DNA from 4 places in the Luteibacter sp. 1214 genome. Region 3 is predicted to be linked to each of the others. Evidence: riboswitches for the same ligand, from Rfam matches in the RefSeq annotation. Region 3 holds a riboswitch; each other region holds the start of a gene.

Region 1 (2,197 bases), on a different contig from region 3:
CGCCCCTGAACGCAAGGGCGTGCACGACCCGGCCAAGTTTCGCATCGCCGATGCCGACGATGTCGCGATGGTCGCGCGGCGCCACGGCGGCGTGACCCTGCTGACGCTGGCCCCCGAGCGCGCTTCCGCGGAAGTACTCCAGCAGCTGGTCGCCAACGGCGTCATCGTAGCCGCGGGCCACACGGCTGCCGACTACGAGACCACGCGCCATGCACTGGCGACGGGCGTGCGCGGCTTCACACATCTGTTCAACGCGATGACACCCTTCACCAGCCGCGAGCCCGGCGTCGTCGGTGCCGCGCTCGAAGACCAGGCCAGCTGGTGCGGTCTGATCGTCGACGGCCACCACGTGCACCCGACCTCGCTGCGTGTCGCCATCGCGGCGAAGGCGCCACGGAAGATGATGCTGGTCACCGACGCGATGCCGCCCGTGGGCTCGGACAATCCGAACTTCGTGCTCAAGGGCGAAACCATCACCGTGCGCGACGGCGTCTGCCAGACGGCGGACGGCACGCTGGCCGGCTCCGCGCTGGACATGGCCACGGCGGTGCGCAACACGGTCGACATGGTCGGCGTAGCCTACGATGAGGCCGCGCGCATGGCGTCGACGTATCCGGCCGCGTTCCTCGGCCTCGGCGCCACCCACGGTCATATCGCCGCCGGTTACCGCGCCGACTTCGTCGTGATGGACGAGACCCATACGGTGATCGAAACCTGGATCGGCGGCGAGCGTGTTTACGCCGCGGGCTGATCGGGCGGTCGTGACAGCGCCCCACCCTCCGGTTAAAGTCGCGGGGTTCGGGTGTCCCCGGGGCGTCGCGCCACGGGGATGAAACGGGAAGCCGGTGCGCCGCCTCTGCGGCAAGGCCGGCACTGCCCCCGCAACGGTAAGCGCCCGGGGTCGTCACGGCCCCTCGGACACGGCTTCAGCCACTGCGACAGCGGGAAGGCGCCGGTCCGACACCCCTCGGGGACGGCGTGAGTCCGGAGACCGGCCCGACGACGCGCCCCGTGAGCCATCCCGGGGCGTCGTCCCGTTTCGGGCGATTCGCGGAGGGCGAATCCGGACAGTCATCCGGGTTCCGCCCGTGTGCCGTTCGCCGTATGTCCTCCTCGCGCGCCCTTTGAGCTACGCATTGCCGCGCTATGCGGCGGAGGAAGACCGTTCCATGAAGAAGACCCTGCTCGCGGCAGCCCTGCTGTCGTCGATCGCCGCTGCCCACGCGGCCGACGCCCCGGACGCCCTCGATCCCGTGATCGTCACCGCGACCCGCACGGCCACGCCGCTGGACGAGGTACTCGCCCCGGTGACCGTGATCACCCACGAAGACATCGAGCGTCTGCAGCCGCGTAACGTCCAGGACCTGCTCGCCGGGCTGCCCGGTGTGGTCATGGCCAACACCGGCGGTATCGGCCAGCAGACCTCGCTGTTCATGCGTGGCAGCAACTCCTCGCACACGCTGGTCCTCGTGGACGGTGTCCGCGTGGGTACCGTGGGCGCGGGTCTGCCGGCTTACGAGCAGCTGCCGGTCGAGCAGATCGACCACATCGAGGTCGTCCGCGGTCCGCGCTCGAGCCTTTACGGCTCCGACGCGATCGGCGGCGTCATCCAGATCTTCACCCGCCACGGCCAGGCCGGCGAAGCGCCGACCCCGAGCCTCTCGGTCACCGGCGGCAGCCACGGCTACACCGCCGGTCAGGTCGGCGTGTCGGGCGGCACGACCCACGGCTGGTACAACGCCAGCCTCGGCGGCCAGTACACCTCGGGCATCAACGCCTGCCGCATCGGCGCGGGCACGGCGTTCAAGGGCTGCTTCACCGACGAGCCGGACCATGACGCCTATCGCACTTACAACGGCGCGCTGTCGGGCGGTTACCGCTGGGACGACGGCACCGAGCTCACCGGCAGCTGGCTGCGCAGCAAAGGCGATATCGAATACGACGGCGACTACCAGAACCTGACCCGACGCTCGCAGCAGGTCGCCGGCGCGAAGCTGGCTTTCGACGTGCTGTCCGCGTGGCGCATGTCGGTCAGTCTGGGGCAGAACCAGGACCGCGCCGACAACTACCTCAATGGCGCCAACAAGGGCTATTACGACGCGGACTTCAACTACGTCACCGGTGCCGACAAGCTGCGCGTGGGATATCTGTACTCTAAGCGCAATCAGGGTTCCTGGCAGAACGACTTCACGCTGGC
Region 2 (2,197 bases), on a different contig from region 3:
GAGAGCGCGAGCTGCGCCGTCTCGTCGCCGACGGCGGCATCGGCATAGCGTCGCAGTTCGACGATCTTCTGCCGCGCGAACGACAGCCAGTCGCCGATCGAACCCGGCAGGTGCCTTTCTTCCGACGCATCGATGGGCACGTGCAGCAGCGAGCACGACGTCGACAGCCACAGACGCTCGTCGCCGAGGCGCTCGCGTGCGCGGGCGATGCGCGGCGCGATGGCGGACGGGTCGCTCAGCCAGATGTTGCGGCCGTCGAGCACGCCGGCGGACAGCACACGACCGGCGGGAAGCGCGTCAAGCACGGCATCCAGTTGCCCGGGCGCGCGCGCTAGATCGACATGTAGGCCGGCGACGGGCAACGACGCCGCCAGTTCGAGGTTGCCGCCGAGCTCGCCGAAATAGGTCGCGAGCAGAATGCGGCCACGCGACCGTTCACCGATGGCGGCATAAGCGCCGCGATAGGCCGCCTGCCAGTCCGGCTCGAGATCGAGCACGAGGGCCGGTTCGTCGACCTGGATCCAGTCGGCACCCGCGTCCGCGAGCGCATCGAGCAAACCGCGCCACGCCGGCAGCAACGCGTCGAGCAGCGCCAGAGGATCGCTGCCGTCGACGGTCTTGGCCAAACGGAGGAAGGTCAGCGGACCGAGGAGTACGGGGCGCGCCGCATGGCCGAGGGTGACGGCTTCACGATATTCCGCGACGACCTTGTCGGCACGCGTGGCAAACGACTGGCCCGCCTGCAGCTCGGGGACGATGTAGTGGTAGTTGGTGTCGAACCACTTGGTCATCTCCAGCGCGTGCAGGTCGACTTCGCCGTCCTGACGGCCGCGTGCCATGGCGAAATAGCCGGCCAGCGGATCGCGCTGATGGAGTGCACGGTAGCGCGGGGGAATGGCGTCGACCGCGACGGCGGCATCGAGCACATGGTCGTAAAGCGAGAAGTCGTTGACGGGAACGCTGTCGGCTCCCGCGTCGCGCGCGAGGCGCCAGTGGCGTTCGCGGAGCTGACGGGCGACGGTGAGCAGGTCGTCGGCGCTGGTTTCGCCCCTCCAGTGACTTTCGAGCGCTCGCTTCAGTTCGCGGCGTCGGCCGATGCGGGGAAAACCGGGGTAGGTAACGTGTGGCATGTGGATGATTCCTCTTCGTGGCAAAGAGGAGGGAAGGGCGGTTCGTCGCGGACGCACGTGCACTGCCACACGGAAGGTGCGGCAGCGTGAAGGCGTCATGCGGCTTGCCGTCGACCTTCGCCCCCGCGGGCGAACCGGACCCTCGCGCGAACGCGACGGCCCAGGTCGGGCAGGGCACACGCACCCATGACGGCACGCGCGCCCAGGCCGGCGGCAGGTCTTCGGGCTCGTGGATGTGGCACCTGGGTGCCGCCTTGCGTGTCGCTTCCCGGATCGCCATCGATCCAGTGCTGATGACGCGCTCGTCTCCACATACCGCTGCGGGGCAGCGCCGGATTCTCACCGGCTTCCCTCTTAGCTTTTATCCTTCTATTCGAATAGAGAGATAAAGACCGCTGGCGGCCCAGAGGTTAGCCCTACGGACGGGGCAGGTCAACGAGCCAGGCATGCATCGCGTCGACATGTCGCCCGCGACGATGCGCCAGGGCATCGGGAGTAAGGCATGGCGGCAAGGCACATCGTGATGGCGACGGTGGGATCGCAGGGTGACCTGTTTCCGTTCCTGTCCGTGGGGCGGGAGCTGGCGGCGCGGGGCCATCGGGTCACCATCGGTGCCCATGCGATTCATCGCGAGGCGGTGGCGGAGGCCGGGCTGAGGTTCGTCCTTGCCAGCGGGATCGCGGAGCCCGAGGACAAGGCCGCCTTCGCTGCCCGGGCGTTCCATCCGCTGCGCGGTCCGCGCTTCGTCGTACGTGACCTCGCCGCCGAGGATGTCGCCGCGAGCTACCGCGCGCTGGCGCCGGTATGTCTGGAGGCCGATGCGATCGTCACCTCGACGCTCGCCTTCGCCGGCCAGATTCTGGGCGAGACGACACGCGTGGCGTGGTTGTCCGCCGTCCTGTCGCCCGCGGTGTTCCTTTCCGCTTTCGATCCGCCGGCGACGGGCATGGCGCGACTCGACCGTTTCTTACGTGCGTCGCCGCGTCGTGGCGCCTGGGTGCGCCGGATCGGCGAGCGGGTGACCGCACCGTGGACACGTGCCGTGCGCAGCTTCCGGCAGTCGCTGG
Region 3 (2,197 bases):
CGGCGCAGACTGGCCTGGATCGAGCTGTCGCCGAATGCCTGCAACCACTGGCCGAAAATCGCGTGGTTGCGACGCGCATCGACGAAGTAGTCGGTGCTGCCGACGACGCGATCGCGCTGCCAGTCGTAACCGAGCGTGGTCTGGCCTGCGTCCCCACCGACATGACCGAGGTCCGCCTGCGCCGAGGCGACGTCGCGATGCGTGTTGAACGTATCGGCGTAGACGCCGTTCTCGTGGTCGGTCGAGAAGTCACCGCTGCGACCGAGGTTGAGGGTGAACTTCACGTCCTTCGACGGTGTATAGCGCAGACGGCCGCCAACGACCTGCGTCGACGAGTCGGCGAAGTTGCTGCTGGTGCCGTCGTAATGGTTGGCGCCTTCGGTGCGCATGGCATTGACGTCGGCGTCCCACTGCTCGTCGAAGCGCCATCCGCCCTTCAGCGACAGCGCATTGTTGCGGTAACCGTCCTTGTCCGGCTCGTAGGTGTAGCAACCGCCGCCGCCCGGGCTGGGGCGGCCGCGGCATGCGTTGATGCCGTCGGTCTGGTCGTGGTTCGCTTCCACCGCGTACCAGCCGTTCGAGCCGCGTCCGCTGAAGCCGGCCGAGCCGCGCAAGGTGTCGTAGCTGCCGCCACCGATGGAGAAGTTCGGCACGAAGCTGCCTTCCGGGCGACGGGTAAAGATCTGGATGACGCCACCCAGCGCGTCCGAGCCATAGAGGCTGGAAAACGGGCCACGGACGATTTCGATGCGCTCGATCTGGTCGACCGGAATATCCTGGAAGGCCGCCGTACCGGAGGTCGCTGAACCCACCTTCACGCCATCGATCAGCACGAGGACGTGGTCGGACTCGGTGCCGCGCATGAAGACGGAGGTCGACTTGCCCGGGCCGCCGTTATTGGCGATGGACACACCGGGCGTCGCACGCAGCAGGTCGGCCAGCGAGCGCGGCTGCAGCCGCTCGATCCCGGCACGGTCGATCACCGTGGAGGCGGACAGCACCTGCGCCTGGGTCTGCTCGGTCCGGCTCGCGGTGACCACCACCTTGTCGAGGTCGGTGGAGGTGTCATCGGCGAAGGCCGCGGCGGGAACGAGGCATGCCATCGCGATGGCGACCGCGAGGGTGGAAATACGAAGCGACACGTGGTGACTCCTGCACTACCGCGCCCATCCGCGCGGCATGAATGGCGAGAGACAGGGAGACGGTAGCGGGGAGCGCCGATGGCGGAAGGCCGGCCGGCCACCCACGACATGGCCCTCCGCCTGTCCGGTGTTACCTCGAAGGCCGGTCTCCGGGCTTGCGAGCGCAGGGAGAATCCCTGCCGGTCGGCGCCTTCCCATGCCTTTCGGGGCACAGTGGCTTCATGCAGACCTTTGGCTCGCCTACCGTTGCGGGGGCAGCTCCGGAATGACGCGGACCTCGTGGATCGCGCGGGTCACCGGATTCCCGTTTCAATCCCCGGCTGCGACGCCGGGAATCACCTTGGGCGGCGGTAGTGTATCCGAAGCATGAACGCGGCGGTCGCGCCAGCGCAGGAACGGGCGCTCGACACCATAGTGAAGCAGCGCACCGCCAGCCAGGGTCGCGGACGCATAGATGGCGAAACGGACGAAGCGATGACCGGCCAGACCGTCACCGAGCAGCCCCTCCGTCAGATGAAAAACGCCTTTGTGGCAGAGATAGAGGCTGTACGAAGCGGCGGCCAGCCATCCGGCACCGGGCACCCGCAGCCTTGCGAAGACGGTCGGGCCGCTGAAGGCGGCGACGAAGCCACCCATCGCCAGCGACAGCAGGGGGTAGCCGATGACGCAGGGCCAGAACAGGGGGCGTGCACCGTCGAAAAGGACCAGACAGACGCCAAGGAGAACGGTGGCGGCGCCGAGCACCCAGCCCGCGCGCGCATGGATCCATGCCATCCACTGCGGGCGATACACCCCGCACGCCGCCAGGGCGACACCGGCGACGAGCCCATCCAGGCGCGACCACGTGGGGTAATAGAGGTAACGGAGATAGAGCAGGCCCGCACTGATGTCCGTATCACGAGCCGGTCCCAGCAAATCGGACCACAGCCACGCCCGCAACAGGAGGCCGCCGGCGACCACCGCGACGCATACGGTGATGAACTTCCACAGAGCGGGTTTGCGCGTCAGCGCGAAGGCCAGCAAGGGAAAGACGAGATAGAAGTGTTCTTCCACGC
Region 4 (2,197 bases), on a different contig from region 3:
TCTTCGTCGTAGATACGCATGCCAGGCTTCAAGCCCGAGAAAATCGTCGGCCCCACGAAGTTGCCCTCGTCGTAACCCGGCACGCGAAAGCCGCGACCGTCGAGCTCCAGCGTCGCCCCCTGCGCCACACCGGCGTCGATCAGGCGCTCCACGCGCTCACGCGCTGCGGATGAGATCAGTGGACCGACATCGGTGCCCGCTTCTATGCCTGCGTTCACCCGCAGCGCCTTCGCTCTGGCGACGATGTCGGGAATCCACTCGCGCGCGTTACCGACCAGCACCGCCGTCGATGCCGCCATGCAACGCTGCCCGGCCGCACCGAAGGCGGCGCCGATCATGGCATTGAGCGTCTGTTCCTTGTTGGCGTCGGGCAAAACGACAGCGTGGTTTTTCGCCCCCATCATGCACTGCACGCGCTTACCGGCTTGCGATGCACGGTGATAAACGTGCGTACCGACCTTCGTCGATCCGACGAAAGACACCGCCTTGATGTCGACGTGATCGCAGATGGCGTTGACCACCTCTTCGCCCCCGTGCACAACGTTGAGCACGCCTCTGGGAATGCCCGCCTCCTGCGCCAGTTCGACCAGCCGCATGGTGACCATCGGGTCCTGCTCCGACGGCTTCAGCACGAAGGTGTTTCCCGTGGCGATGGCCATCGGAAACATCCACAGCGGGATCATCGCCGGAAAGTTGAACGGCGTGATGCCGGCGCAGACACCCAGCGGCTGCAGCAATGTGTACGTGTCCACGCCACCGGCCACGTTGTTGGCCAGCTCGCCGAGTTGCAGATTGCCGATGGCGGCCGCGTGCTCCACCACCTCGAGGCCACGGAACACGTCGCCTTCGGCGTCCGGCAGTGTCTTGCCCTGTTCCGCCGTGAGGATCGCCGCCAGCTCCGCCATGTGTTCGCGGATCAGTTGCTGGTATCTGAGGAAGATGCGGGCCCGCGTCCCGATGGGCGTCTTGCGCCAGGTGGCGAACGCGCGCCGGGCGGCGGCGACGGCCGCATCCACCTCCCGGGACGTGGCGAAGGGCACACGTGCCAGCACGACCTGCGTCGCCGGGTTGATCACATCGCGCCATTGTGTGGTCGCGGACTCGACGAACTCGCCGTCGATCAGCAGTTTGACGGTCGCGACGTCGGTCGCGGCACGATTCATCTCGTTCATGATGCTTGTCTCCAGATCGCTCACCCGCGAAACCGGGCGTGCGTGAGCGAGACAAGTCGGTTCGAGGCCACGGACGCCGCATCGAGCCAGCTCGTCCGGTTGCCCACCGCAACACCCGAGGAAGACACCGCAAGCGGTGCCCACCACGGGCCGGTCTCCGGGCTTGCGAGCGATGCGATCCGCATCACCCCGACACCTTCCCGCGTTGCCGCAGTGGTTCTGAGTCGGGTTTTCTCGCCTACCGTTGCGGGGGCAGCGCCGGCATCGGACCGGCTTCCCGTTTCACCCTGCGCACCGGAATGGCGGCGGCAGGACACCTGTGGCCAGCGGGAGTGTAGGCGGCGACGCGGCGAGCGACACGCTGCGATGCAGTAAAGGCGCCTTGGATGCCGCCACGGATTCCGACTAAGCTGCGCGGATCAGCCGTTCCACGCTCAGGAGATCTCCATGATCGACCACACCGGCGCCACCGTCAGCGACTTCGAGCGCAGCAAGCAGTTCTATACGACCGTATTGGCCTCCATCGGCTATGAACTGATCGTGCACTTCCCCGCCTCGAAAACGGGACGTACCGACGTGGCGGGGTTCGGCGAGAACGGCAAGCCGGATTTCTGGATCTACCAGGGCACACCCAATCAGCCGCCGGTAGACGTCGCCTTTCGAGTGAGTTCGCAGCAGCTGGTGCGGCTATTTCATCAGACGGCGCTGGATGCGGGCGCGAGGGACAACGGTCCGCCGGGCCCGCGTTCGCACTATCACGAAGGCTATTACGGCGGTTTCGTGCTGGATCCGGATGGCCATAACATCGAGGCGGTGTTTAACGCCGGCTGATGGAAGATCATTGATGAACTGCCCGCATAGGCTCAAGCGGTTTATCCCACTTAATCACTGGACCCCCGGTCGGTAGCATGGCGTCATGGCTATCTTCTGGAGATCACCATGAAAAAGCGCGTTCTCGGTAAGAGCGGCCTGGAGGTCTCAGCCCTCGGCTTTGGCTGCATGGGCCTCAATTTCAGCTATAGCTA

What was found. Region 3 has a riboswitch for cobalamin ahead of btuB (TonB-dependent vitamin B12 receptor). Riboswitches for the same ligand answer to the same signal wherever they lie in the genome.
Region 1: linked by a shared signal. The riboswitch ahead of J2X57_RS18260 (TonB-dependent receptor) and the one ahead of btuB (TonB-dependent vitamin B12 receptor) in region 3 are both predicted to bind cobalamin.
Region 2: linked by a shared signal. The riboswitch ahead of metE (5-methyltetrahydropteroyltriglutamate--homocysteine S-methyltransferase) and the one ahead of btuB (TonB-dependent vitamin B12 receptor) in region 3 are both predicted to bind cobalamin.
Region 4: linked by a shared signal. The riboswitch ahead of J2X57_RS04255 (CoA-acylating methylmalonate-semialdehyde dehydrogenase) and the one ahead of btuB (TonB-dependent vitamin B12 receptor) in region 3 are both predicted to bind cobalamin.

What each region holds. Positions count from the first base shown of each region.
Region 1 is NZ_JAVDSQ010000010.1:108,327-110,523, reverse strand. Features, by position in the region: gene nagA (N-acetylglucosamine-6-phosphate deacetylase) at 1-751, shown strand, start outside; cobalamin riboswitch at 784-1,015, shown strand; gene J2X57_RS18260 (TonB-dependent receptor) at 1,170-2,197, shown strand, end outside.
Region 2 is NZ_JAVDSQ010000002.1:117,787-119,983, reverse strand. Features, by position in the region: gene metE (5-methyltetrahydropteroyltriglutamate--homocysteine S-methyltransferase) at 1-1,130, opposite strand, end outside; cobalamin riboswitch at 1,325-1,542, opposite strand; gene J2X57_RS05140 (glycosyltransferase) at 1,633-2,197, shown strand, end outside.
Region 3 is NZ_JAVDSQ010000006.1:224,422-226,618, forward strand. Features, by position in the region: gene btuB (TonB-dependent vitamin B12 receptor) at 1-1,142, opposite strand, end outside; cobalamin riboswitch at 1,265-1,500, opposite strand; partial or broken gene J2X57_RS15040 (acyltransferase) at 1,524-2,197, opposite strand, start outside.
Region 4 is NZ_JAVDSQ010000001.1:1,025,002-1,027,198, forward strand. Features, by position in the region: gene J2X57_RS04255 (CoA-acylating methylmalonate-semialdehyde dehydrogenase) at 1-1,163, opposite strand, end outside; cobalamin riboswitch at 1,303-1,508, opposite strand; gene J2X57_RS04260 (VOC family protein) at 1,620-2,003, shown strand; partial or broken gene J2X57_RS04265 (aldo/keto reductase) at 2,112-2,197, shown strand, end outside.